2 regions of the Amycolatopsis cynarae genome follow, and region 1 is predicted to be linked to the other one. Evidence: riboswitches for the same ligand, from Rfam matches in the RefSeq annotation. Region 1 holds a riboswitch; the other holds the start of a gene.
The links. A riboswitch is a leader RNA that binds a small molecule or an ion and turns the genes downstream of it on or off. The one in region 1 is predicted to bind thiamine pyrophosphate.
Positions count from the first base shown of each region.

Region 1 (5,801 bases):
GGGAAGGCCGTCCATGCGCAGCCCGAAGGCTACGTTGCCCGCGACATCGCGGTGCGGGAAGAGCTGACCGTCCTGGAACACCAGGCCGAAACCCCGGCGGTGGACCGGGACCTGCGCCAGATCCTCACCGTCCCAGCGGATTTCGCCCGAGACCAGTGGCTCCAGCCCGGTGATCGCCCGCAGCAGCGTCGACTTACCCGACCCGGAAGGTCCCAGCAACGCCAGCACCTCACCGTCGGCGATGTCGAGCGCGGCATCGCGCACCGCGGTGAACGACCGGTAGGCCACGGTGAGCCCCTTGACCGTGAGCGCCATGCTCAGAACTCCCCCACCCGGCCGGAACCGAACCGGTCGATCAGGACCACGGCCGCCGCGGTGACCAGCATCAGCAGGGTGCACGCGGCGTAGGCCATCTGGTTGTTCAACTGCCCGGGACGGGCCAGCAGCGAAGCGATCGCCACCGGCAGCGTGGGTGCCTGCGGCCGGGCGAGAAAGCTCGTCGCGCCGAATTCACCGAGCGCGACCACATAACCGAACCCCGCCGCGGCGACCAGTGCTCGCACCGTCATCGGGAAGTCGATCTCCCGCCACACGCGCAGCGGGCCCGCGCCCAGCGTCGCGGCGGCCTGCCGGAGGCGGTCGTCGACCGACCGCAGCAGGGGCAGCACCATCCGCACCACGACCGGGATGATGACCAGCGCCTGGGCCAGCGGCACCAGCAGCGGGGAGGTGCGCAGCTCGCCCGGCAGCGCGTCCAGCGTGATCAGGTAGCCGAAGCCGACGGTGACCGCGGAAACCCCGAGCGGCAGCATGAGCGCGGCGTCCATCGTCTCCGCCAGGCCGTGCGCGGTGCGGCCCGGCGCCCGCCGCAGTGCGACCACGAGCACCGACGCCGACACCCCGACCAGCAGGGCGAGCACCGTCGCGTCAGTCGCGGTCCGCAGGGACTGGACGGCCGCGTCCCAGCCCGAGACCTGGAGCGTGCCGTCGTCGCCGTGCCCCGCCAGCGCTCGGTAACCGGCAAGGCTCCATCCGTCCGAAGTGGACAGCGCCCGCACGACGAGCGCGACGATCGGGGTGAGCAGCAGGCCCAGCACGGCCAGTGCCGCGCCCACCACCCACCACTCGCCGCCGGTGGGCCGCCGCGCGGTCTCCCGCCGGGCCCGCAGGCGCAGCGACGTTTCCCGGCGCCGCCGGGCCGCCGCGCCCACCACCAGCGCCGCGAGCACCGCCGCGATCTGGACCAGCGACAACGCGGCCGCCCCGGTCAGGTCCAGCAGGTTCTCGGTCCGGAGGTAGATCTCGGTCTCCAGCGTGCGCAGCCGCGCACCGCCGAGCACCAGCACCACCCCGAAACTGGTGGCGCAGAACAGGAACACCACCGCCGCCGCGGAGGTGATCGCCGGGAGCAGCGCGGGCAGCGTCACCGAACGGAAGGCACGCCACCGCGAGGCGCCGAGGGTGCGCGCCGCGTCCTCCGCGCGCGCATCCCAGTGCGCCCACACTCCGGCGACGGTGCGCGCCACCACCGCCACGTTGAAGAAGGCGTCGGCCAGGACGAGCGGCACGACCCCGCCGTCCGGCCACAACGTCCGGAACGCCAGCCCCACCACCACGGTGGGCAACACGAACGGCACCAGCACCAGGGTCCGCACCAGGCCGACCCACGGCAGGCGCACCCTGGCGAGCACGAACGCCACCGGGAGTCCGGCCAGCACCGCGAGCACGGTCGAAGCGGTCGCCTGTGCGACGGTGAACCCCGCCAGCCGCCAGGTCTGCCCGTCGGCGAGCACCGCGAGCAGCCCGTCCCCGGCGAACCCGCGCCGCAGGATCGCCAGCACCGGCCAGGCGAAGAAGACCACCAGGAAGGCGAGCGGCACCAGGGCGAGCAGCCCCAGCCCCGCGCGGCCTACTGGCCGAGCAGCGAACGCCACTGCCCGATCCAGCGCTCCCGGCCCTCCTGGACGCGCGCCCCCGGCAGGGCCGCCGGGTTCTGCGGCAGCGGGGCCGCCTCGGCCCAGCCCTTGGGCAGCTCGACGCCCTGACGGGACGGATAGACGTACATGTTGTCCGCCACCGTCGCCTGGAACTGCTGCGAGAGCAGGAAGTCGATCACCTTGCGGGCCTTGTCGGGCTGTTTGGTGCCGGTGAGCACGCCCGCGTACTCGACCTGCCGGTAGCAGGTGTCGAGCAGGGCCTTCGTGCGCGGCTTGCCGTCGTCACCGATCTCGGCCGCGGGCGAGGAGGCGTAGGACACCACGATCGGCCGGGGCCCCTTGCCGGAAGATCCGGAGAAGTCCTGGGTGTAGGCCTCCTCCCAGCCGCTGACCGTCTTGACGCCGTTGTTCTTCAACGCCGTCCAGTACGCCTGCCAGTCCTGCTCGCCGTACCGGGCGACGGTGCCGAGCAGGAACGCCAGCCCCGGGGATGAGGTCGCCGGGTTCTCCACCACGAGCAGGTCCTTGTAGCGGGGATCGGTGAGGTCGGCGTAGCTCGCCGGTGCCGGGATGCCCTTCGCGGCGAACCACCCGGTGTCCACGTTCAGGCACACGTCGCCCACGTCCACCGCGGACAGCCGGTGCTCGGAATCGGCGGCGTACCGCTGAGGTCCGCGATCGGCCTCCGGGCTGGTGTAGGAGTCGAAGACGCCCTCGGCCAGCGCGCGGGAGGCGAAGGTCGAATCGACGCCGTAGGCGACGTCCCCGATCGGGATGGCCTTGCTCAGCACGAGCGAGTTCGTCAGTGCTCCCGCGTCGCCCTTCTTGACGACGGCGATCTTGATCCCGGTCTGCTGCGCGAAGGCGTCCAGCACCTGCTGGGGCGCGGCCCAGGAATCGTGCGTGACCAGGGTGACGGTGCCCCCGGTGGTGCCCTCCGATCCGCCGATCAGGGTACAGCCCGCGGTCAGTGCCCCCACCAGCGCGAGCACCAGTCCCGCGCCCCACTTGCCTCTCATGGCCCTCCTTGCCGTGGCCGGCACGAGGAAACCGAGGGCCTCCCTGCGCCGGCATGATCCGGATCAGGTGCGAACGGTCGCGGGCGCACCACCCGCCTCTCAGCCCGGCCGCACACCGGGCTCCCGTGGCAACCGTGCAGCGTACCCGTTCGCGTACCACGATGGACCACATGGCGGAACTACTGACCGACGACGAGATCTCCGACGCCCTGACCAAACTGCCGCACTGGCACGTCAAGGAGGGCCCCGGCGGGGAGCGCGGCCGCGCCGAGGGCGCGGAGTTCGAACGCACGGCCGAACTCGGCACCTTCACCCAGGCGATCCAGGCGGTCAACCGTATCGCGGAGATCGCCGAAAGCCTCAATCACCACCCGGACATCGACATCCGGTGGCGGAACCTGACCTTCCACCTGAGCACGCATTCGGCGGGCGGACTGACCCGGAAGGACGCGTCGCTCGCCGAGCAGATCGACGAGGTGATCGACGCTCTCTGACCCCATCCGGTTCCTTTCCCGGAAAGCACGCAAAGCGGCCGGTTCCCTGCGCTCGGTGAGTGCCATTTCGGCCCCCTGACCGGCCGCTATCACTTCCGCCGCCCCGCCACCTCACGCGGGGCGGCGTTTTCACACTGTTGATCTGTGCGAATACTCACTCACCGGTGACTTCGCCCTGTGCCATTCGTACGCTGCGTTCGGTTTCCACAATAACAGGCGGGTAACGGATCAATCACCCGCAGTATGAGAACGGTACTGAAATGGCGGGTCGCCACAGAGCGAAAAAGAACAGAAAATTGCCGGTGCTGGCCGCCGTGACGGCCGCGTTCCTCCTGGGCTTCACGGTCTGGGTGACCGGTGGGCCCTGGCAGTCCCACACACCCACCCTCGCCATGCAGGCGAGTCTGCCGACGGCCGCGAGCACCCTGCTGGCGGCTTCCGGCACGCCCACGACGGACGGCACCTCCTCGAGCGCGGCGACGAGCACCCCGGCCTCGTCGTCGTCCACCACGACCATCACCAGGAGGACGACCACCAGCACGCCGCCGGCCTCGGCCACGGCGTCGAGCACCGCATCCACCACCGCGCCCGCCGTGGCATCGAGCACGGCGCCGATCGCTCAGGCCTCCCCGGATCCGACGGCTCCTGCCGTCGCGGTCGTCGCACCGGTCGCGCCGGTGGCGCCGACCACGACCACCCCGAAGGTCGTGCAGGCCTGTTCGACGGACCTCGACGGCGCCCAGCCGAACGCCGCCATGGTGGGCAACTACCTCAGGAAACTGTTCCCCGTGAGCCAGATCCTCGGCCGCGGTGACCGGGCCGAGCCCGGGGACCATCCGGCGGGACTGGCCCTCGACTTCATGGTCAACACCTCGACCGGGAACGCACTCGCCGATTTCGTGCTGGCGAACCGTGACCGGCTCGGCGTGAAGTACGTGATCTGGCGGCAGCGCTACAACGACGGCAGCGGGTGGTCCGCGATGCCGGACCGCGGCAGCGTCACCGCCAACCACTACGACCATGTGCACGTGTCGTTCAATGCCGGCACGGCGGTCCTGGTGAGCTGCTGACCCCCTTTTCGGGTTAAACCCGATGGGGTGGAGCACGGCTGCCGGAGGTCTCATCCTCCGGCAGCCGTTCCGTTTCCGCCGTACTTTCACGGGCTGACCAGTCCCACACCGTGAAGGGAACACCATGCCGGAGCACCACCCTGGCGAAGCACCGCAGACCGGGCAAACCCCGCCGCACGCTCGTCGGCGGAAGCTGCGGTGGCTGGCCATCGCCGTGCCACTGGTGCTACTGCTCGCCCTGGTGATCGCCACCGTCGTCAACGGCCACACCAGGCACAAGGACAAGGCGGCCTCCGGCACCGTCGCTGCGGGTGACGCCGCGACCGCGCAACCCGATCTGACCTGGGGTCAGCGATTCACCTGGCAGAACGGGCTCACGGTGCAGGTCGAGGCACCGGCGCCGTACACCCCCTCGCAGAACGCGAACATGGACCCGGACCGCTCGATCATCCTGAACATCACCCTCACCAACGGCGGCACCACGCCGTACCAGTTCAACTGGACGGTCTTCGGCCCGAACGCCACGTTCAACGGGGAGGCGGCCAACTCGATCGTCGACGCCGACCGGGGTGTCGGCGTACCACCGCTCACCACCATCGCTCCTGGGCAGTCCTACACCTACCAGTGGGCCTTTGCCGCCACCGAAGACCCCGGCGTGCTCCGCCTGGAGTTCCAGCCCGATTTCGGCGGCCAGAAGGCGATCTTCACCGGTACCGCGTGACGCTCCCCGTACTCAGGCCGCCGGGGCCCGGCCGACCCGCCGGGCGGCCAGCGGATCGCGCAGCAGCAGGGCGGAATTGTCGGCGAAGTCGACCCGGATCACCCGCACCGGCGGGATGCTGCGCCCCACGTAGGGCGCGGTGCAGCCGCGGAGCCGACCGGCATCGAGTTCGCAGAACGTGGTGAACAGGGGTTCGCCGGGCGCGGGAAGGTGGAACAGCTTCGTCGTGTACACCACCGCCACCCGGTGTGTGGTCACGGCCAGGCGCGCTTCTCCCCGGCTGTGGGCGAAATGGTCCCCGAAGGAGACGGCGTCCTGGTCCGGGCGCTGCGCCAGCACCAGGAAGGCCACGCCGGGGTCGTCGGTCCACTCCTGTTCGAGCACCCCCTCCGCGGGCAGCGGCCAGCGGGAAGCACCCAGCTCCAGCGGCGGCATCGCGCTCAGCGGTTCATGGGGCAGGCGGGTTTCGCCGCCGATGCGCGCCCGCACGTAGCCGCGCAGGGGAGCACAGCCGAACCACAACCGCTCACCCGGCCGGAGCCAGAACCGGGTCAGCTCGT
Region 1 covers NZ_CP113836.1:542,560-548,360, reverse strand. Annotated here, with positions in the region: gene ORV05_RS02655 (ABC transporter ATP-binding protein) at 1-315, opposite strand, end outside; gene ORV05_RS02650 (ABC transporter permease) at 318-1,883, opposite strand; gene ORV05_RS02645 (thiamine ABC transporter substrate-binding protein) at 1,910-2,956, opposite strand; TPP riboswitch at 2,980-3,093, opposite strand; gene ORV05_RS02640 (4a-hydroxytetrahydrobiopterin dehydratase) at 3,127-3,450, shown strand; gene ORV05_RS02635 (hypothetical protein) at 3,683-4,057, opposite strand; gene ORV05_RS02630 (hypothetical protein) at 4,044-4,520, shown strand; gene ORV05_RS02625 (hypothetical protein) at 4,645-5,241, shown strand; gene ORV05_RS02620 (hypothetical protein) at 5,254-5,801, opposite strand, start outside.

Region 2 (5,801 bases), 560 kb from region 1:
CGACCATCCTCGGTTCGGGCATGGCGATGCTCGACGGGACCATCGTGAACGTCGCCCTGCCGAGGATCGGGGCCGAGTTGCACGCCTCCGTCGCGGGGCTGCAGTGGATCCTCGACGGGTACCTGCTCGCGCTGGCCTCGCTGATCCTGGTCGCCGGTTCGCTCGGCGACCGGTACGGCAGGCGGCGCGTGTTCACCGTGGGCGTGGTGTGGTTCGGAGCCGCCTCGCTGCTGTGCGGACTCGCCGTGTCCATGCCCATGCTGGTGGCGACCCGGGTGCTGCAGGGCATCGGGGGTGCCTTGCTCACGCCCGGCTCGCTGGCCATCCTGCAGTCCGCATTCGTCCCCGAAGTGCGGGCCAGGGCGATCGGCGCGTGGTCGGGCCTCGGCGGGCTGGCGGCCGCGGTGGGCCCGCTGGTTGGCGGTGCGCTGGTGCAGGCGTGGTCGTGGCGGCTGGGCTTCCTCATCAACCCGCCGCTCGCGATCGTCTGCGTGTGGCTGGCCCGGCGGTACGTGCCGGAGTCGTGCGACGAAACGAGCGGCGGCAGGCCGGACGTGCTCGCCGCGGCGCTGGGGGCGCTCGGGCTCGCCGGGGTGACCGCCGCGCTGGTCGAGGCGCCGTCGCGCGGGATCGTGACGCCGTTCGTGCTGGTCGCCGCCGGTGCCGGGGTGGCGGCGCTGATCGCCTTCGTGCTGCTCCAGCGGCGTTCGGCCGATCCGCTGGTGCCGCCTTCGCTGTTCGCCGACCGCACGTTCACCCTCGCCAACGGGCTGACCCTGGTCGTCTACGCCGCGCTGGGCGCGGTGCTGATGTTGCTGGTGCTGCAACTGCAGGTGTCGCTGGGCTACTCGCCCGCCGAGGCCGGGGCGGCCGGCCTGCCGATCACCGTGATCATGCTGCTGCTGTCCGGGCGGTCCGGCGGGCTCGCGCAGCGGATCGGGCCCCGGGCGCAACTGGTGGCCGGGCCGATGCTGCTGGCCGGGGGCATGCTCCTGCTGACCAGGGTGGCGCCCGGCGCCTCGTACGTGGGCGCCGTGCTGCCCGCGGTGGTGGTGTTCGGGCTCGGGCTGGCGACGGTGGTCGCCCCGGTGACCGCGACCGTGCTCGCGGCCGCCCCGCAGGAGCGGGCCGGTGTCGCCTCGGGCGTCAACAACGCGATCGCGCGCACGGGCAGCCTGCTGGCGATCGCGACGCTGCCCGCCGTCGCCGGACTGACCGGCGCCGCCTACGCCGATCCCGTCGCGCTCACCGCGGGCTGGCGCCTTTCCCTGCTCATCTGTGCGGGACTGGCCGTACTCGGCGGATTGCTCGCGGTGGGCGTGCGTAACTCTGTGCTTTCGGTGGAACACCCGGTGGTGGAGGAAAACCCGGAACCGGGGGAATGCCTGCATTGCTCGGTGGGGGAACCGCCGACGCACCTTCGGGCGTGACCTCGTCCGTTCCGGGAAAACCGCGCTTCTGTCTACATAGGACAGTGGGGGTGGTGGTGCTCACGAAACGGATAACATGGGGAGCATTTTGTCCGATCGAGACGTTGAGGGCGTGGAAACACGGGGTAGTCGCGAGCAGATCGGAATCATGGCCGAGGAAAAGAAGGACGGGACTTCCGCGAGCGCAGGACTCAAACCGGCACAGGTGATCGCTTCGGCACTGGCGGCCGTGACCGCGGCGTTCCTGGGGTCGACGCTGGGCGTCGCGGGCACCATCGCCGGGGCGGGCATCGCGAGCCTGGTGACCACCGTCGGCGGTGAGCTCTACCTGCGTTCCCTGCGCAAGACCCGTGAGGCGGCGCAGCGGACGAAGGAAGCACTCACCCACGCCACGGACACGCGACTGCGGCAGGAGACCCGGTTCGCCGAACCGCCCCCCGGCAGGCCGCGCAACCCACTGGTGCGACCGCCCGAGCCCCACGACCCGTACCGCACCCAGCGGATCACCCCGGTGGGGGCCGACGACCGCACCGTGTACCTGCCCAGGTCCGGGGCGGGCCCGGCGGCCACCCCGCCCCCGCACCAGCCGTGGTGGAAGCGGCGCTGGGCGGTGATCAGCGCGGCGAGCGTGGCCGCGTTCGTCGTCGGCATGCTGGCGATCACCGGCTTCGAAAAGCTCATCGGGCATCCGATCTCCGGCGGCACCGGCACCACCTTCGGCCAGGTGGTGCGCCCCGGCGCCCCCGCGACGACCACCACGCAGCAGCCTTCGACCGTCACCAGGACGCAGAGCGTGAGCCCGAGCACGATGCCGTCCTCCAGCGGTCAGAGCACATCCGCCACGACGACCACGCCCAGCTCGCAGACGCCGTCGTCGCCGGCGCCCGCAGGTACCTCCTCGGCGCCGCCGTCGGTGAGCACCACCGAGACCGCGGCCTCACCCACCAGCCCGTAGCCCCTCGGCCGCGGAGTGTTCGAGCGGGGCCTCTTTGCTGCGAATCATTCGGAGCAAAGAGGCCCCGCTGCACTCTTCTCACCGCAACGCGCAGCCCTCACCCGGCCCGGAGCGCGTCGGCCAGCCGCCGGGCGGCGGCCCGTGGGTCCTCGGCCTCGGTGATGGCGCGCACGACGACCACCCGCGACGCGCCCGCGTCCAGTACCTCGGGCAGCCTGGCCAGGTCGATGCCCCCGATCGCGAACCATGGACGGTCCGTGCTGCCCGCCGTCGCCCGCACCAGGTCCAAGCCGGGGGCCTGCCGCCCCGGCTTGGTGGGAGTCGGCCAGCACGGCCCGGTGCAGAAGTAGTCCACCCCGTCCTCCACGGCCGCCGCACGGGCCTGCTCGACCGAATGCGTCGAACGCCCGATGACCGGCTCGTCACCGAGAATGCGGCGCGCCGCGCTCACCGGCAGGTCGTCCTGTCCGAGATGCAGCACATCGGCACCGGCCGTGAGCGCCACGTCCGCCCGGTCGTTGACCGCCAGCAGCGCGCCGTGGCGCGCGCACGCCTCGGCCAGCACCTCCAGTGCGGCCAGCTCCTGCCTGGCCTCCAGCGGTGCGCCGCCGGTCTTGTCCCGCAACTGGATGATGTCCACCCCGCCGGAGAGCGCGGCGTCGGCGAACTCGGCGAGATCGCCGGATGCGGTTCGCGCGTCGGTGCACAGGTACAGCTTCGCCGCGTCGAGCCGTTTCCTGATCTGTTCACCACTGAGCCCTGGCATGGCCGCAACGGTAACCCACGGGGTAACGTGTGGGGGTCCGCACGGGAGCCCGGGACACGGGCTGAGAGGGAGCTGACCACCGCTTCGACCGTGGAACCTGATCCGGATCATGCCGGCGCAGGGAGCGTGATTTCTGTGGCAGAAACGCAGGTGGCCGTCGTGGGTGGCGGCGTGATCGGCCTGTCCGTGGCCTGGAAGGCCGCCCTCGCCGGCCACCGGGTGACGTTGATCGATCCTTCGCCGGGGCGTGGCGCCTCCTGGGTCGCGGGCGGCATGCTCGCCCCGGTGGCCGAGGCCTGGCCCGGCGAGGAGGCCGGGCTCGCACTCGGGGAGGAGTCGCTGCGGCGCTGGCCCGCCTTCGCCGAGGCGCTCGCCGCCGACGGGGGCGACCCCGGACTGTCCACCGAGGGCACCCTCGTGGTGGCGTTCGACCGCGCCGACGCCGATCAGCTCGCCGTGCTGGCCGGATACCTTGCCTCGGTGGGCCGCGCGGTCGACACCGTCACCGGGCGGCGGCTGCGGTCGATCGAGCCCGGGGTGAGCGGCGCGCGGTCCGCGCTGCTGGTCCCCGGCGACCTGGCCGTCGACAACCGCCGCCTGCTGCGTTCGCTCCAGGCCGCCGCGCTACGGCGTGGCGTGCGCTTCCTCGACGTCGAGGCCACCGCCGTGGAGCCGGGCCTGGTGCGGACCGGTTCCGGGGACGTGCCGTGTGACGTCGCGGTGCTCGCCGCCGGTGCGTACAGCGCCCGGCTGCGGCCCGGGCTGGGCGTGCGCCCCCTCAAGGGGGAGATCCTGCGGCTGCGCGTCCGTCGAGGCAGCCTCGGGCCGCCTCGGCACACGGTGCGCGGGTTCGTCGAGGGCCGCCCGATCTATCTGGTGCCGCGCGAAGACGGGGAACTGGTGCTCGGTGCCACCCAGTACGAGGCCGGGTTCGACGAGACGGTCACCGCCCGCGGCGTCCGCGAACTGCTCGAAGGGGCCGAACGGATCTTCCCGGGCATCGCCGAGTACGAGCTGGTCGAAACGGCCGCCGGGCTGCGTGCGGGCAGTGTGGACACGCTGCCGTACCTGGGCCCGCTCGCCGACGGGCTGCTCGCGGCGACCGGGCACCACCGCAACGGGTTGCTGATGGCGCCGGTGACCGCCGACGCGATCGTGGCGTGGCTGGACGGGGAGAAGCCACCGGCCGAGGTCGAGGCCGCGGACCCCGCACGGGACGGAGGGCATTAGATGGAAGTACAGGTCAACGGCGATTGGCGCACGTTCCCGGACGGGACCACGGTCGCCGGGCTGCTCGAAGCGCTGGGCACCGCGCCGCGCGGCGTCGCGGTCGCGGTCGACGGCGTGGTCGTCCGGCGCGGCGACTGGGCGGAGACCGTGGTGTCACCGGGCGCGCGGCTCGAGATCCTGACGGCGGTGCAAGGTGGTTGAGACGAGCACGGACGGCCGGTTCGACGGGGCCGGGGACGAACTGGCGATCGGCGAGTACAAGCTGGGCTCCCGCCTGATCATCGGGACCGGGGGCGCGGCGAACCTCGCCGTCCTCGAACGCGCGCTGGTCGCCTCGGGTACCGAACTGACCACGGTCGCGATGCGCCGGGCCGACGCCGAGGGTGGCTCGGGCGTGCTGGAGCTGTTGCGGCGGCTGGGTATCCGGCTGCTGCCCAACACCGCGGGCTGCCGCAGCGCGGCCGAAGCGGTGCTCACCGCTCAACTGGCCCGTGAGGCGCTGGAAACCGACCTGATCAAGCTCGAGGTCCACGCCGACGACCGGACCCTGCTGCCGGATCCGCTGGAGACGCTGGACGCCGCCGAGCAGCTGGTCTCGGACGGGTTCACCGTGCTGGCCTACACCAACGACGACCCGGTGCTGGCACTGCGGCTGGAGGAGGCGGGCTGTGCCGCGGTGATGCCACTGGGCGCACCGATCGGCACCGGTCTCGGCATCCGCAATCCCCACAACATCGAGCTGATCGTGTCCAGGGCCGGCGTGCCGGTCGTGCTCGACGCGGGCATCGGCACGGCCTCCGACGCGACGCTGGCCATGGAACTCGGCTGCGACGCGGTCCTGCTGTCCACCGCGGTCACGCGCGCGCAGGATCCCGAGCGGATGGCCTACGCCATGCGCTCCGCGGTGATCGCGGGACGGCTCGCCCGCGGTGCGGGACGCATCCCGCAGCGGTTCTGGGCGCAGGCGTCCAGCCCTCCCCGGTAGAAACGCCCCGTACCGCCGTGTTCACCCCGGCCACCAGGGGGAAACACGTATGGTGGTCGGCACCCTCAGCGGGTGTGGATCGGGTCGGCAGAAGGAGCTCGAGGTGGACGGGTCGGCAACCGAGGATGTCGCGGGGCGGTTGTTCCTGGCGGTGGGAAGGCTTTCCCGTTCCCTGCGGCAGGCCGGCACGCCCGGGCCGGGCCACGGTTCGATCTCCGCGCTGGCCACCCTGGTCGCGCACGGCCCGATGCGCCTCGGTGACCTCGCGGCGAAGGAAGGCGTGGCCGCGGCGACCATGTCCCGCATCATCGCCGGGCTGGTGGAGGTCGGCTACGCCAGCCGTGAACCGGATCCGGTGGATCGCCGCGCCTGGCTGGCGACGGCGACCGAGGAGGGCGAGCGGATGCTGTCCGGCGTGCGCTCCACCCGCGTCCG
Region 2 covers NZ_CP113836.1:7,454,804-7,460,604, forward strand. Annotated here, with positions in the region: gene ORV05_RS36235 (MFS transporter) at 21-1,430, shown strand; gene ORV05_RS36240 (hypothetical protein) at 1,579-2,385, shown strand; gene thiE (thiamine phosphate synthase) at 2,483-3,151, opposite strand; TPP riboswitch at 3,183-3,292, shown strand; gene thiO (glycine oxidase ThiO) at 3,287-4,381, shown strand; gene thiS (sulfur carrier protein ThiS) at 4,382-4,582, shown strand; gene thiG (thiazole synthase) at 4,575-5,366, shown strand; gene ORV05_RS36265 (MarR family winged helix-turn-helix transcriptional regulator) at 5,470-5,801, shown strand, end outside.
Region 2: it holds a riboswitch for thiamine pyrophosphate, as region 1 does, so the genes downstream of both, thiO (glycine oxidase ThiO) here and ORV05_RS02645 (thiamine ABC transporter substrate-binding protein) in region 1, are expected to answer to the same signal.